One region of the Shimazuella sp. NTD247 genome, then DNA from elsewhere that is predicted to be linked to it. Evidence: riboswitches for the same ligand, from Rfam matches in the RefSeq annotation. Region 1 holds a riboswitch; each other region holds the start of a gene.
What was found. Region 1 has a riboswitch for S-adenosylmethionine ahead of AC5WOC_RS01990 (aminotransferase class I/II-fold pyridoxal phosphate-dependent enzyme). Riboswitches for the same ligand answer to the same signal wherever they lie in the genome.
Positions count from the first base shown of each region.

Region 1 (2,204 bases):
ATGATTGCTGTAGCAACACAAAATGCAAGCAGACATGGAAAATACTTATCTCATTCTCGGATGAGAGTATTGTTTGCTATTTCGCTTACAGAATTGCTCACACAGGGAGTATTGATCGGATTTAAAATCACACAACCAACACCGCAATATATTATTCCTACCAGTGGAATTATTGTGGGAAGTGCTATGATGAACGCTTCTTTGTTTTTAGATCGGTTTCAATCCGAAGTAAAAGCAAACAAACAAGAGATATTAACGATATTGTCGCTTGGCGGCACACCGAAACAGGCTGTATTTCCGTATTTAAAAACTGCTATTCGAGCAAGTCTAATTCCTGTTATTGATAATACCAAAACAATGGGATTGGTACAGCTTCCTGGTATGATGACGGGTTTAATTATTGCTGGAACAGATCCGATGCAAGCTGTTCGTTATCAATTAATTATTGTGTTTGCGCTATTATCGTCAGCTGTATTAACGAGTATTATTTTAGGATTAATCAGCTATAAAGCTTTATTTAACGAATATCATCAACTTCGTATGTAATTGACAGGTTTATTTGACTTCTTGTGATTGGTCATATATCCTTAAGTTAGCTAGAGCAAATTCGAATCAAATGAAAATGATATTTCTCTTATCGAGAGCGGCGGAGGGACTGGCCCGATGAAGCCCGGCAACCAATTGATCTTAAAAGATTAATATGGTGCCAATTCCTGCAGGAAAGATATTTCCTGATAGATGAGAGAAGGCGCTATGGATAAATCCGGCCTCTTCTCTTTAAGGGAAGAGGCTTTTTGCTGTGGATAACAGGACAAATAGACAAAAAATGCCTAGTAATTTTTTCAGGGGAGTGGTTTGGATGAGAGTGGAAACCTTATTACTGCATAATGGCAATGAACTGGATCAACAGACAGGAGCTTCGAGTATTCCTATTTATCAAGCATCTACATTTCATCAGTTTGATGTCGATAATCCAGGTAAGTATGACTATACACGAAGTGGCAATCCCACTCGTCAAGCATTGGAAGATACGATAGCGAAGCTAGAAGGTGGTTGTTGTGGCTTTGCTTTTTCTTCTGGAATGGCTGCCATCTCTACGGTTTTGTTATTACTTTCGAAAGGTGATCATATCATTGTATCTCAAGATGTGTATGGTGGAACGTATCGTGTTTTGACACAAGTTCTCAATCGATTTGGGATAGAGTGTACATTTGTAGATACAACCAATCCGAATGCTATTACAGATGAGATTCAAATCAATACAAAAGCAATATATATTGAAACTCCATCCAATCCCACTTTGAAAGTAACAGATCTGCATCAAGTAGCGGAAATAGCAAAAGAATACCAGTTATTGTCTATCGTAGATAATACATTTTTAACCCCTTATTACCAGCGTCCGCTTTCCTTTGGCTTTGATATTGTTGTGCATAGTGCTACCAAATTTTTGGGAGGGCACAGTGATGTGATTGCAGGACTAGTGGTAGTAAGAGAATCTGAATTGGCTGAACGTGTGAAACTATTGCAAAATGCAATTGGTGCAGTCCTAGGTGTTCAAGATTCATGGCTTATCTTAAGAGGTATAAAAACACTACAAGCAAGGCTGGAGCTATCTACTAAAAATGCTGAGATTTTAGCGAAATGGCTACAAGAGCAAAAGGAAGTTGAAAAAGTTTACTATACAGCTTTACCAGAACACGTTGGTCATCATATTCAGTGTAAACAATCAAGCGGTCATGGTGCTGTATTATCTTTTGATGTTGGAAGTGTTCAAAGGGCAAAGCAACTACTCCAAAAAATTCGCTTACCCTTGGTGGCAGTTAGTTTAGGGTCAGTTGAAAGTATTCTTTCTTATCCAGCTATGATGTCTCATGCTGCCATGCCTCCGAAAGTAAGAGAAAAACATGGGATAACGGATGGATTATTGCGTTTTTCTGTTGGATTAGAAAACGTAGATGATTTAATAACTGATTTATCCCAAGCATTGAATACGAAAATAACTTATGCAGTCGCTCGATAGCAAAAGAAAACCCGAAATTCAGGGTTTTCTTTTGCTATCGATGAGATAAATGTGATATATTCACTAAATACATGAGGTGATAGGGAATGAATTCAGCAGAACAAATAGAGTCACTCTATATTGAATTGATAAAAGCTTGGAATGAAAGAGATGCAAAAAAAATGGCATCATTATTTGAAAAAAA
Region 1 is NZ_JCAJZU010000001.1:423,337-425,540, forward strand. Features, by position in the region: gene AC5WOC_RS01985 (ABC transporter permease) at 1-546, shown strand, start outside; SAM riboswitch class I at 632-745, shown strand; gene AC5WOC_RS01990 (aminotransferase class I/II-fold pyridoxal phosphate-dependent enzyme) at 860-2,020, shown strand; gene AC5WOC_RS01995 (SgcJ/EcaC family oxidoreductase) at 2,107-2,204, shown strand, end outside.

Region 2 (2,204 bases), on a different contig from region 1:
CATTCAGAAGTACCCATTAGCAAAGAAGTTGTCGGGGATATATAAGCACAAGGTTACGAAATCAAATACAGAGTTGTTACGTGGTTTTGATGATATATTTTATGCTCCGCATTCTCGTTATACGGACATTCGGAGTGGGGATATAGAGAAAATCCCGAATCTAGAAATATTATCAGAGTCAGATGAAGCAGGAATATATCTCATAGCAAGTACGGATAAGAAGCAAGTATTCGTTACTGGCCACTCGGAATATGATTTACTTACTTTGCGAGAAGAGTATATACGAGATACAAAAAAAGATATCCACATTGATCTCCCAGAAAACTATTTCCCGGAAGATGATCCCAAACATCTGCCCGTTCATTTGTGGAGGGCGCACGCTAACCTTCTTTTTAGCAATTGGCTAAACTATTATGTTTACCAGCAAATATTGAAATAAAAAAAGACACCGATCAAAAATCGGTGTCTTTTTGTTGTTAGAAAATAGTTTTAAATGAAACAAAAATAAAAACGAAGGACAGATGTTCTCCTTCGTTTTTATTTTACACTGTCAGGAAGCGAGTTTGGGGTTTTATTGATAGATGAGTTAATATTTACATTTTTCGGCAGCACTTTTAGTTTAAAGAAAGTATCTGTCAGGTCTTGTTGTACATCGATTGCATGTTGATCTATTTTTACTACTCCATATTGTCATCAGCCCTTCCAAAAAATTCCTAGCATATAAGAAACAGCACAGGAATAATCCACATCAAATAAGATTGATTTGTCAAAGATAACTTCTGTTTACTCATTGTATTCACTGACTAATTCGGCAGCATGAGAAACTGCTCCACCTGTTTTCATCGCAGCCGTTACTAAAATAGCATCTTGAATTTCTTCTTCTGATATGTCGTTATCCAGTGCATGTTGCAGAGCTTTTTGTTGAACAATTACATTTGGTAATGCGTGTGTAACAGCAACAATGGTTAATAATCTCGTTTTTTGACTTAACACGCCTTCTTTGGAAGCCTGATCAATAAAGGCAAGATGTTTCTCAGCATGATTTGGAAAATAAGTATCGAGTTTGTGATTGGATTGATAAAATGTAATGACATTATCGGCCTCAATTGCTCCAGTTATAGTAACAGCCTCTAATAATTCCTCGATGGACAATCCTAATTTTTTTGCTTTTTGAGTATGAAAACGAATGCAGTACACGCACTTGGTAACATGTGCTACTGCAATGGCGATTATTTCTTTGTCTTTCGCTGATAGAACACCTTTGGAAAAAATTTCATCAGAAAAATTCCGATAGTATCCGTATTGTTCACGAATATGTTTCGGGATTTGTGCGATTAGTTTTTGTGTTTCTTTTACAGACATAAAAAATTTACCCCCACAAATTTTATTATTTTAATAATTCCAAACAAGACTCGTTGCTTCATGAGTTTCGATGTTACTTCATATGTATGAAGTAACCCCCTTGTCCTGAAAAGACCAAGAGGTTTAAATTCGATTTCCTCTTCTTATCTTTCAAGCAGAACCTTGTTGGATTTGGCACAGTGTTTATCATAAACCTGTTGCCGAGGCTTCATCAGGCCAATTCCTTCCGCCTCTCTGGATAAGAATGATATTTCTTTCCGAAAGTTTAATTTACATAGAATAATATCTTAAAGCGACATAAATATTTTAATCTATTAAAAAGAACCCATCTATTCTTTCTTAAAGAAGAGTTGAGATTTTAGAAAAAGGAGTGAGTCGAGGACAGTTTCGATCGGATATTATGTTTTTATCTTTATACCGTATTTTTCATGAAAGAATCTGTGTCCCCTGATCAATGGATTGAGCAAACAAAAGATAACAGCTATAAAAGATACATAAGTTTTCGATGGAGAATAGCAAAAGACCCCTATATGATAAGAGCTAGGGGTTTTTTTGAGTAACCAAAGAGAATTGAGTTTGTGGTTGTCGGAGGATTGCTCGGACAGGACTAGCATCTCCTTCATTGATCAATAATGGAAGAGCCGCTAATTCATATATGCCAGGTTGGATGTGATCCAATACTACCCGCTCCAAAATATGAATTCCATGTTGATGCAGTGCATGATGAATAGGTAAAGTTTCACTATCATACTGGTCGACAGAAGGTAAATCAATCCCAAGCAATTTTACGCCTTTTTGCTTTAAAAATAATGGGACATCGGGAGCAATGTCTGAGCAGAAAT
Region 2 is NZ_JCAJZU010000002.1:46,297-48,500, reverse strand. Features, by position in the region: gene metA (homoserine O-acetyltransferase MetA) at 1-439, shown strand, start outside; gene AC5WOC_RS04520 (carboxymuconolactone decarboxylase family protein) at 784-1,362, opposite strand; SAM riboswitch class I at 1,503-1,607, opposite strand; gene kynB (arylformamidase) at 1,903-2,204, opposite strand, start outside.
Region 2: linked by a shared signal. The riboswitch ahead of AC5WOC_RS04520 (carboxymuconolactone decarboxylase family protein) and the one ahead of AC5WOC_RS01990 (aminotransferase class I/II-fold pyridoxal phosphate-dependent enzyme) in region 1 are both predicted to bind S-adenosylmethionine.

Region 3 (2,204 bases), on a different contig from region 1:
ACAACCAATAAAATACCACAGGCGAACATCATCTTTTCGTCAAACATTTGGAACCCATAGCGAAGGGCAAGGTCACCCAAGCCTCCCCCGCCAACCATACCAGCCATCGCTGAATAACTGATCAGACTGACACAAGAAACGGTTAAACCAGAGACAATCGCGGGCATTGCTTCTGGAAGAAAAACACGCCATACGATCGTAAAAGGACTTGCTCCCATTGCTTCTGCTGCTTCTACCACACCTCGGTCGATCTCTCGAATTGCTGTCTCCACCATTCTTGCGAAAAATGGTGCAGCGCCAGCGATTAATGGAATCGTAGCTGCAGTCGTTCCAAGCGAAGTTCCCAAAATCCATTTGGTAACTGGAAATAAGAATAAGATCAAGACAATAAAGGGAACTGCGCGAAAAACGTTTACGACAAATCCTAATGCTTTTTGTATCCAAGGAACTTCCCAAAACTGCCCTCTATCCGTAATTACCAATAAAATGCCTAATGGAACACCGATCAATGCAGAAAAAAATGTAGAAATTGCTACCATCAATAATGTTTCCTGTGTTCCTTGCAAAATAAGTGACCAATCAAGACTAGGAGACAATTCGCTTCCCTCCTTTTTCTTCTGTCAAACCAAGAAAAGTTTTGGTGACCTGATGTTTTGGATCTTGAAATACATTTGTTACTAAACCACTTTCTACAACACTGCCAGACTCAAGAACAGCCACATGAGAGCATACTTTTTTTACAACAGACATCTCATGGGTAATAAACACAAAAGTGATCCCTGTTTCTCGATTGATCTCTTGAATTAATTGAAGAATGGAATCTGTTGTTGCTGGATCCAGAGCAGATGTTGCTTCATCACACAAAACAATCTCAGGATGATTCGCTAATGCTCTTGCAATTCCTACTCGTTGTTTTTGTCCGCCGCTCAATTGTGATGGATAGCTGTTTCTTTTTTCAGTCAAGCCCACACGTTCGAGCAATTCTTCCACACGTACCTTTATCTCTGATTTCTTCTTCCCTACAATCTGCAGTGGGAAAGCAATATTGTCAAAGACAGTACGCGAAGTGAGCAGATTAAAATGCTGGAAAATCATCCCGATTTTGCTTCTTAGCTGCCTGAGCTCAACCTTACTCAACTCAGCTATATTTTTATCACGTATGAAAACTTCGCCTTCCGTCGGCTGTTCTAAACCATTTATCATTCGCAGCAAGGTACTCTTTCCTGCTCCGCTATGACCTATAATCCCAAGCATTTCTCCTGCCTGTATGGATACAGACACACGCTCAAGTGCTGTCACTTCAGCAAATCGCTTGGAGACGTTTTGCAACTGGATCAAACTCAATTTCAAAGCACCTCCTAAAGTAAACTTGCCAGTTGGCAAGTCGTTAAGACGTAGCCAGAGGCTTAGTTGCCCTTATGTGGATAAGATAAAATTTTACTATCTTATCCACTAAAATAACAAAAACCCTTTCTGCACAATGATGCAAAAAGGGATATCTTCAAATATCGCCTTCTCTCATCTGTCAGAAACAAAATTCTGTAGGAATTGGCACCTTTCCTCATAAGGATGGTTGCCGAGGTATCACAGGGCCTGTCCCTCCACCTCTCTGGATAAGAGAAATCCATATCAAGTTAATGATATTATACTTTATAAAAATATAAAAATCAAGATGAAACTATAGAAATCGAATAATGTCTCGCTGCTGGAATATCTCAGGAACGGTTGCATGCTGATAAAAATGAGCAAATACTTGCTTTGTCGTCTCCACACCATGCCACTCGTTACTCAATGGATCTTTTCCATCAGCTTGAAATCCAAATATTTTTGTATACCATGGTTTGCTTTGTTCAGGCTGTACTTCCCCCAAGATATAATGGTAATGATGCTTATCATCGACTTGATGATACTCAATAAACTGTACTTGCTCATTTCCAAAGCACTGGATATAACTTCCTGTTTCTGTATCTTCTAAAATACAAAATTTATGGGCATCCCCATTGAGCATTTCAAGACGATGTAAAACAACTTCCAATGACGGATCAAGTATTGCTTCAGCCCCACTCTCTATGTCAAACACAAACTTCATTCGATCCCTCCTTATGTAAGTAATATACAATATATTTTATCGAAATTTATGAAAATTTGATATACAAGTATCGGCTTAGAAACAATAAAAATTCTTCTTCGCAAATAAAATTCTG
Region 3 is NZ_JCAJZU010000004.1:255,548-257,751, reverse strand. Features, by position in the region: gene AC5WOC_RS12060 (methionine ABC transporter permease) at 1-596, opposite strand, end outside; partial or broken gene AC5WOC_RS12055 (methionine ABC transporter ATP-binding protein) at 628-1,338, opposite strand; SAM riboswitch class I at 1,516-1,620, opposite strand; gene AC5WOC_RS12050 (VOC family protein) at 1,679-2,089, opposite strand.
Region 3: linked by a shared signal. The riboswitch ahead of AC5WOC_RS12055 (methionine ABC transporter ATP-binding protein) and the one ahead of AC5WOC_RS01990 (aminotransferase class I/II-fold pyridoxal phosphate-dependent enzyme) in region 1 are both predicted to bind S-adenosylmethionine.